DNA from 2 places in the Actinoplanes sp. NPDC051851 genome. Region 1 is predicted to be linked to the other one. Evidence: predicted binding sites of a transcription regulator. Region 1 holds the regulator's gene; the other holds the start of a gene.
The links. Region 1 encodes HrcA, which represses chaperone genes, less so after heat shock. Its sites were predicted from a motif close to GGTTNGCACNCTCNNNNNGAGNGTGCNAACC; they were not measured.
Positions count from the first base shown of each region.

Region 1 (3,351 bases):
AGCGGTCTGGACGCGCCAGCGGCCAGCGACGAGTGCCGGGCCCTCGGCGGGAGCTGCGGTCCGGACCATGCAGCGGGCTACGACATCCGGCTCTTGATCTTCAAGAGAGAGCAGAGAACGAAGAGAAAGAGCCGGATGTCCGAAAGTGCCTAGTGGCCGTTGAAGGCGTCGCGCATGCGGCTGAAGAAGCCGCCCTGCTTGCTGAGCTCGGCTACGTCCTCGCCGCGGGTCTTGGCGAAGTCGCGGAGCATGGTCTCCTGGGCCGGGGTGAGCTTGGTCGGCGTCTTGACGTCCAGGTGGACGAAGAGCTCGCCGCGGCCCTGACCGCGCAGGTGCGGGACCCCCTTGCCACGGATGCGGAGCGTCGAGGCGGGCTGTGTACCCGGCTTGACCTCGATGTTCTCCTCGCCGTCGAGGGTCTTGATGGTCATCCGGGTGCCGAGCGCGGCGGCCGTCATCGGGAGCGTGACCCGGCAGTGGAGATCGTCGCCCTTGCGGGAGTAGACGTCGTGCGGGCGCTCGTGGATCTCGACGTAGAGGTCGCCGGCCGTGCCGCCGCCGGGGCCGACCTCGCCCTGCTGGGCCAGGCGGATGCGCATGCCGTCCTCGACGCCAGCCGGGATCTTGACCGTAAGCGATCGGCGGGTGCGGATCCGGCCGTCGCCGGCGCAGGTCGGGCACGGGTTCGGGACGACCGTGCCGTGGCCCTGGCAGTTCTGGCAGGGGCGGGAGGAGACCACCTGGCCGAGGAAGGTGCGCTGCACCGACTGGACCTCGCCGCGGCCGGAGCAGACGTCGCAGGTGGCCAGGTGGGTGCCGGGCGCGGTGCCGGCGCCGGAGCACTGGGTGCAGAGCACGGCGGTGTCGACGGTGATCGGCGCCTCGACGCCGAACGCGGTCTCCACCAGGTCGAGCTCGAGCCGCAGGATGGCGTCGGCGCCGGGACGCGTGCGCGGGCGGGGGCCACGGGCGCCACCGCCGGCCGCGGTGCCGAAGAAGGCATCCATGATGTCCTGGAAACCGACGAACGGGCCGGCCCCGCCGGGACCGCCCGGGCCGCCGGCGCCGCCACCGGGTGCCAGCGGGTCACCGCCCAGGTCCACCATCTGGCGCTTCTGGTCATCGGAGAGGACCTCGTACGCCGCGTTGATGTCCTTGAACTTCTCGTGCGCCTCCGGATCGGGGTTCACATCCGGGTGGTACTGCCGAGCCAGCTTGCGGTAGGCGCGCTTGATCTCGTCGTCGGTGGCTTCCCGGCTCACGCCGAGAATTCCGTAGTAGTCCTTGGCCACGGGGTTTGGAGTCCTCAATGTCTGCGCGGATCCGTCAATTCTGTGCCAACAGGTCGCCAACGTAGCGTGCCACTGCACGAACAGTAGCGATGGTGCCGGGGTAGTCCATCCGGGTGGGTCCCAAAACCCCGAGGCCCCCGACGATCGTGGCGCCCGGACCGTAGCCGGTGCTGACCACCGACGCGGACCGGAGGTTGTCGATCTCGTTCTCGTCGCCGATCCGGACCCGGGTGGTACGCGGTTCCAGGTCGCCGATCAGCTTGAGCAGGATGACCTCCTCCTCGAGGGCTTCGAGGACCGGACGCAACGTGCCCTGAAAGTCCAGCACACCGCCGCGCGTCAGGTTGGCCGTCCCGGCGAGTGCGAGGCGCTCCTCACTCCGCTCGACGAGGGTCTCGAGCAGGAGCGAGGCGAGGCAGGCCATCGCGGCACGGCTCGCCGGCTCGCACTCGTCGACCAGCGCGGCCACCAGTGGCGGCGTGTCGGCAAGCCGCTGACCTGCAAGTTTCTCGTTCACACGGCGGCGGAGATCCCACACGTCACGATCCGGGACCGGACCCGGCATCTCCACCAGGCGCTGCTCGACCCGGCCGGTGTCCGTGATCATCACGAGCATCAGCCGGGTGGTGGAGATCGGGACGAGTTCCAGATGGCGCACCGCGGAGCGGGAGAGACTCGGATACTGCACCACCGCGACCTGGCGGGTCAGCTGCGCCAGGAGCCGGACTGTGCGATGCACCACGTCGTCCAGGTCGACCGCCCCGATCATGAAACGCTCGATGGCCCGGCGCTCGGCCGGGCTGAGCGGCTTGATCCGGGTGAGGCGGTCGACGAAGAGCCGGTAGCCGGCGTCGGTGGGCACCCGTCCCGCACTGGTGTGCGGCTGGCGGATGTAGCCCTCCTCCTCCAGCACGGCCATGTCGTTGCGCACGGTGGCCGGCGAGACCCCCAGCTTGTGCCGGTCGACCAGCGCCTTGCTGCCCACCGGCTCCTGGGTCTCGACGTAATCCTCGACGATCGCCCGCAGGACCTCGAGCTTGCGGTCATCCAGACTCATATGACCCCTCCCTCTGGCACTCCCGCGGACAGAGTGCCAGTCTACGTCGCGCCGCGCACCTGCGCGATGATCGAAAGTCCGGACTGCTTTCGGATCTTGTCCATTGCCCCTACCGTGACGGCCATGACGGACCCGAAACAGTACGGTGCGCCCTTCTACAACTCGGACGAGCAGACCTGGACACTCGTCTCCCATTTCGGCGGCGCGGCGGGCGCCTTCCTCTTCGGCGGCTGCGGCGGCTGGGTGGCCCCGCTGATCGCCCTGCTCGCGCACGGCAACCGGTCGCCTTATGTCCGGGCAGAAGCCATCAAAGCACTGAATTTTCAGCTTCTCTGGTCAATAGTCGGACTAATCGGATATGCGACGCTCTGCGTCGGGATCGGGGTGGTGGTCTCGGGGGTCGCCTGGCTGGCCGGGACGATCCTCGGCGTGATCGCGGGTGTCAAGGCCGCGAACCGGGAGCCGTTCACCTATCCGTTCAGCGTGACCATCATCAAGTGAGCAGACGTCACGTGGGCAGACGTCACGTGAGCAGGTCCCGGACGACCGCGTCGGCGAGGAGACGGCCCTCCAGCGTGAGGATCATCCGCTCGTCGCGGACGACGGCCAGCCCGCCGTCCACCGCCTGACGGACGCCGGCCGGGTCCACCCCGTCCAGGGCGATGCCCTCGCGCAGGCGGACCCGGAGCATCACGTCCTCCAGGTGGCGGTCCTCGTCGGTGAGCACCTCGCGGGCATGACCCGGGGAGACACCTTCCCAAAGCCTTTTCGCGTACGCGGACGGGTGCTTGACGTTCCACCAGCGGACGCCGCCGACGTGGCTGTGCGCGCCCGGCCCGAGACCCCACCAGTCGGCGTTCGTCCAGTAGAGCTCGTTATGCCGGCACGCGCCGCCCTCCTTCGCCCAGTTCGAGACCTCGTACCACTCGAACCCGGCGGCGGTGAGCGCGGCCTCGGCGGCGAGGTAGCGATCGGCGGCGACGTCGTCGGAGGGGTAGGGCA
Region 1 covers NZ_JBFAYF010000027.1:72,088-75,438, forward strand. The annotation lists gene dnaJ (molecular chaperone DnaJ) at 150-1,292, opposite strand; gene hrcA (heat-inducible transcriptional repressor HrcA) at 1,327-2,349, opposite strand; gene AB0M08_RS24900 (DUF4870 domain-containing protein) at 2,473-2,850, shown strand; gene hemW (radical SAM family heme chaperone HemW) at 2,873-3,351, opposite strand, start outside.

Region 2 (3,351 bases), on a different contig from region 1:
CCGGGGCCGGGTTCTTCTCGGGCTTGTCGGCCACGACGGCCTCGGTGGTGAGGAACAGCGCGGCGATCGACGCGGCGTTCTGCAGCGCCGAACGGGTGACCTTGGCCGGGTCGATGATGCCCGCGGCCAGCAGGTCGACGTACTCGCCGGTCGCGGCGTTCAGGCCGTGACCCGCCTCGAGGTTGCGAACCCGCTCGACCACGACGCCACCCTCAAGGCCGGCGTTCACGGCGATCTGGCGCAGCGGGGCGTCGAGCGCGACCTTGACGATCTGCGCACCGGTCGCCTCGTCGCCGGCCAGGTCCAGCTTGTCGAACGCGGTCTTGGCGGCCTGCACCAGCGCCACGCCACCACCGGGGACGATGCCCTCCTCGACGGCCGCCTTCGCGTTGCGAACGGCGTCCTCGATGCGGTGCTTGCGCTCCTTGAGCTCGACCTCGGTGGCCGCGCCGACCTTGATCACCGCAACGCCGCCGGCCAGCTTGGCCAGGCGCTCCTGCAGCTTCTCACGGTCGTAGTCGGAGTCCGAGCGCTCGATCTCGGCGCGGATCTGGTTGACCCGGCCCTGGATCTGCTCGGCGTTGCCCGCACCGTCGACGATGGTGGTCTCGTCCTTGGTGATGACGACCTTGCGGGCCTGGCCCAGCAGGGACAGGTCGGCGGCGTCCAGCTTGAGGCCGACCTCCTCGCTGATGACGGCGCCACCGGTGAGGATGGCGATGTCCTCCAGCATGGCCTTGCGACGGTCACCGAAGCCCGGGGCCTTGACGGCGACGGACTTGAAGGTGCCACGGACCTTGTTGACGACCAGGGTGGCCAGGGCCTCGCCCTCGACGTCCTCGGCGATGATCACGAGGGGCTTGCCGCCCTGCATGACCTTCTCCAGGACCGGGAGCAGGTCCTTGACCGCGGAGATCTTGCTGTTCGCGATCAGGATGTACGGGTCGTCGAAGACGGCCTCCATACGCTCCGCGTCGGTCATGAAGTAGGCCGAGATGTAGCCCTTGTCGAAGCGCATGCCCTCGGTGAGCTCCAGCTCGAGCCCGAAGGTGTTGCTCTCCTCGACGGTGATGACGCCTTCCTTGCCGACCTTGTCCATGGCCTCGGCGATGATCTCGCCGACCGTGGAGTCACCGGCGGAGATGGAGGCGGTGGAGGCGATCTGCTCCTTGGTCTCCACGTCCTTCGCCAGCTGCGACAGGGCCTCGGAGACGCTGGCGACAGCGGCCTCGATGCCCCGCTTCAGGCCCAGCGGGTTCGCGCCGGCGGCCACGTTGCGCAGGCCCTCGCGGACCAGCGCCTGCGCCAGGACGGTCGCCGTCGTCGTGCCGTCACCGGCGACGTCGTCGGTCTTCTTGGCGACCTCCTTGACCAGCTCGGCGCCGATCTTCTCGAAGGTGTCCTCGAGCTCGATCTCCTTGGCGATGGATACACCATCGTTGGTGATCGTGGGGGCGCCCCACTTCTTCTCGAGGACGACGTTGCGGCCCTTGGGACCGAGGGTCACCTTGACCGCGTCGGCGAGCTGGTTCATGCCCCGCTCGAGGCCCCGACGAGCCTCCTCGTCGAATGCGATGATCTTGGCCATACGGCGTTGTCCTCCCGGACATCCGCGGTGCCGGGCCTCGTCGGCCCCGCTCTCCGCACGTTGAGGAAGTCTGCGGACGTCACCACCTGGCGATGTGACGTCCTCAGGCCGAGCCGGATAGCCCGCGACGACCGGTTTCGTGTCCCGGCACCGATGGCAGCGCCGCGACCGGAACCCCACCGTCCCGACCTGCTGGCACTCACAGGTCGCGAGTGCCAATCACTTGTTTAGCACTCCCGGGTGCCGAGTGCAAGAAACCCCATCTTCCCGCGAAACCCCCGCGCGCGGCCCGGAAACCCGCTAAAGATCTTCCGGCCTGCTTCTTTGTGGCTTGTTCGCTCCAGAACAGTTGCCCCTGTCCGCCGGTACCGGTAGGGAGGAGTTCATGGAGAGTTGGACCGTCCGCCGCGTCACGCCCGACGACGCGGGACGGATGCGCGCGCTGCGCCTCGAGATGCTCGCGGACAGTCCCCTCGCGTTCCTGGAGACGCTGGCCCAGGCGGCGGCCCGGTCACACGACAGCTACCGGCAGCGGATCCGGGCCTCGGCCACCGGGTACGGGATCGCCCAGTTCATCGCAGACCCGGGCGGTGACCCGCTGATCGGGCACGCCGGCGGCACGGTGATCTCGGATGAGCCGCACGTCACGGTGGTCTTCGCGGTCTACCTGACGCCGGCGCACCGGGGCGGCAAGCTGCTGGCCCAACTCGTCGAGGCGGTCGCCGACTGGTCCGCGGCGGCCGGACGGCACGAGCTCATGCTCGAGGTGGTGGTCGGGAACGACCGCGCCGTTCGGGCGTACGAGAAGCTGGGTTTCGAGGACACCGGGGTGCGGCTGCCGCACCCGACCGTGCCGGTCCTCACCGAGCTGCAGATGCGCCGGCGGATCTGACACGCCCGGCACATGTCACCCTGGCGGGGGTCCCTTGTAGGTGGTCGTCGACCAGAGGTTTGGTCGGGAGGACGAGACGCACAGCGCCTCCGCGATGGGTCAGCACTGGGTCGTTGGGTCCCTCGGAGATTGTCGCCAAGCTCAGGTGAGGGGCCTCGTACGGCGTCGCGTCCTCCCGCGACAAGCATCCTGCCGATCCGGAGATCGGCGCGCAAGTCCTCCAGGGAAGGAATTCTCAACAATCGGCAGATGACCGATTACGGAACGTCATCCCAGCAGGCCAGCATCCCGGGCTGCGCGCAGCGACGGCTTGATCCGGTGTGTCGGGCCGACCTGCTCCGCGATGGCGTCGAGCGTTTTGAGGCCTTCGCCGGTGTTGTAGACCACCGTCTCCTTCGCCGGGTCCAGCTTGCCGGACTCGACCAGCTTCTTCAGCACCGCGACCGTGGTGCCGCCCGCGGTCTCGGCGAAGACGCCGGTGGTCTCGGCGAGCAGCCGGATCCCCGCGCGGATCTCCTCGTCGTTCGCGTAGTCCATCCAGCCACCGGTGCGGCGGACCGCCTCGATCGCATACGGCCCGGCGGCCGGGTCGCCGATGTTCAGCGACTTGGCGATGCCGGTCGGCTTCACCGGGGTGATCACGTCGGTGCCGTGGTGCAGCGCGGTGGCGATCGGGTTGCAGCCCTCCGACTGCGCGCCGAAGACGGTCCAGCCGCCCTCCGGCGCCTCGACCAGCCCGATCTCGACGAGCTCGCTGAACGCCTTGTCCACCTTGGTGAGCAGCTCACCCGAGGCCATCGGGATCACCACCTGCGCCGGGATGCGCCAGCCCAGCTGCTCGGCCACCTCGTAGCCCAGGGTCTTCGAGCCC
Region 2 covers NZ_JBFAYF010000011.1:54,359-57,709, reverse strand. The annotation lists gene groL (chaperonin GroEL) at 1-1,588, opposite strand, end outside; gene AB0M08_RS13810 (GNAT family N-acetyltransferase) at 1,974-2,480, shown strand; gene thrC (threonine synthase) at 2,748-3,351, opposite strand, start outside.
Region 2: the regulator HrcA is predicted to act here: its motif matches at 1,779-1,809, upstream of groL (chaperonin GroEL).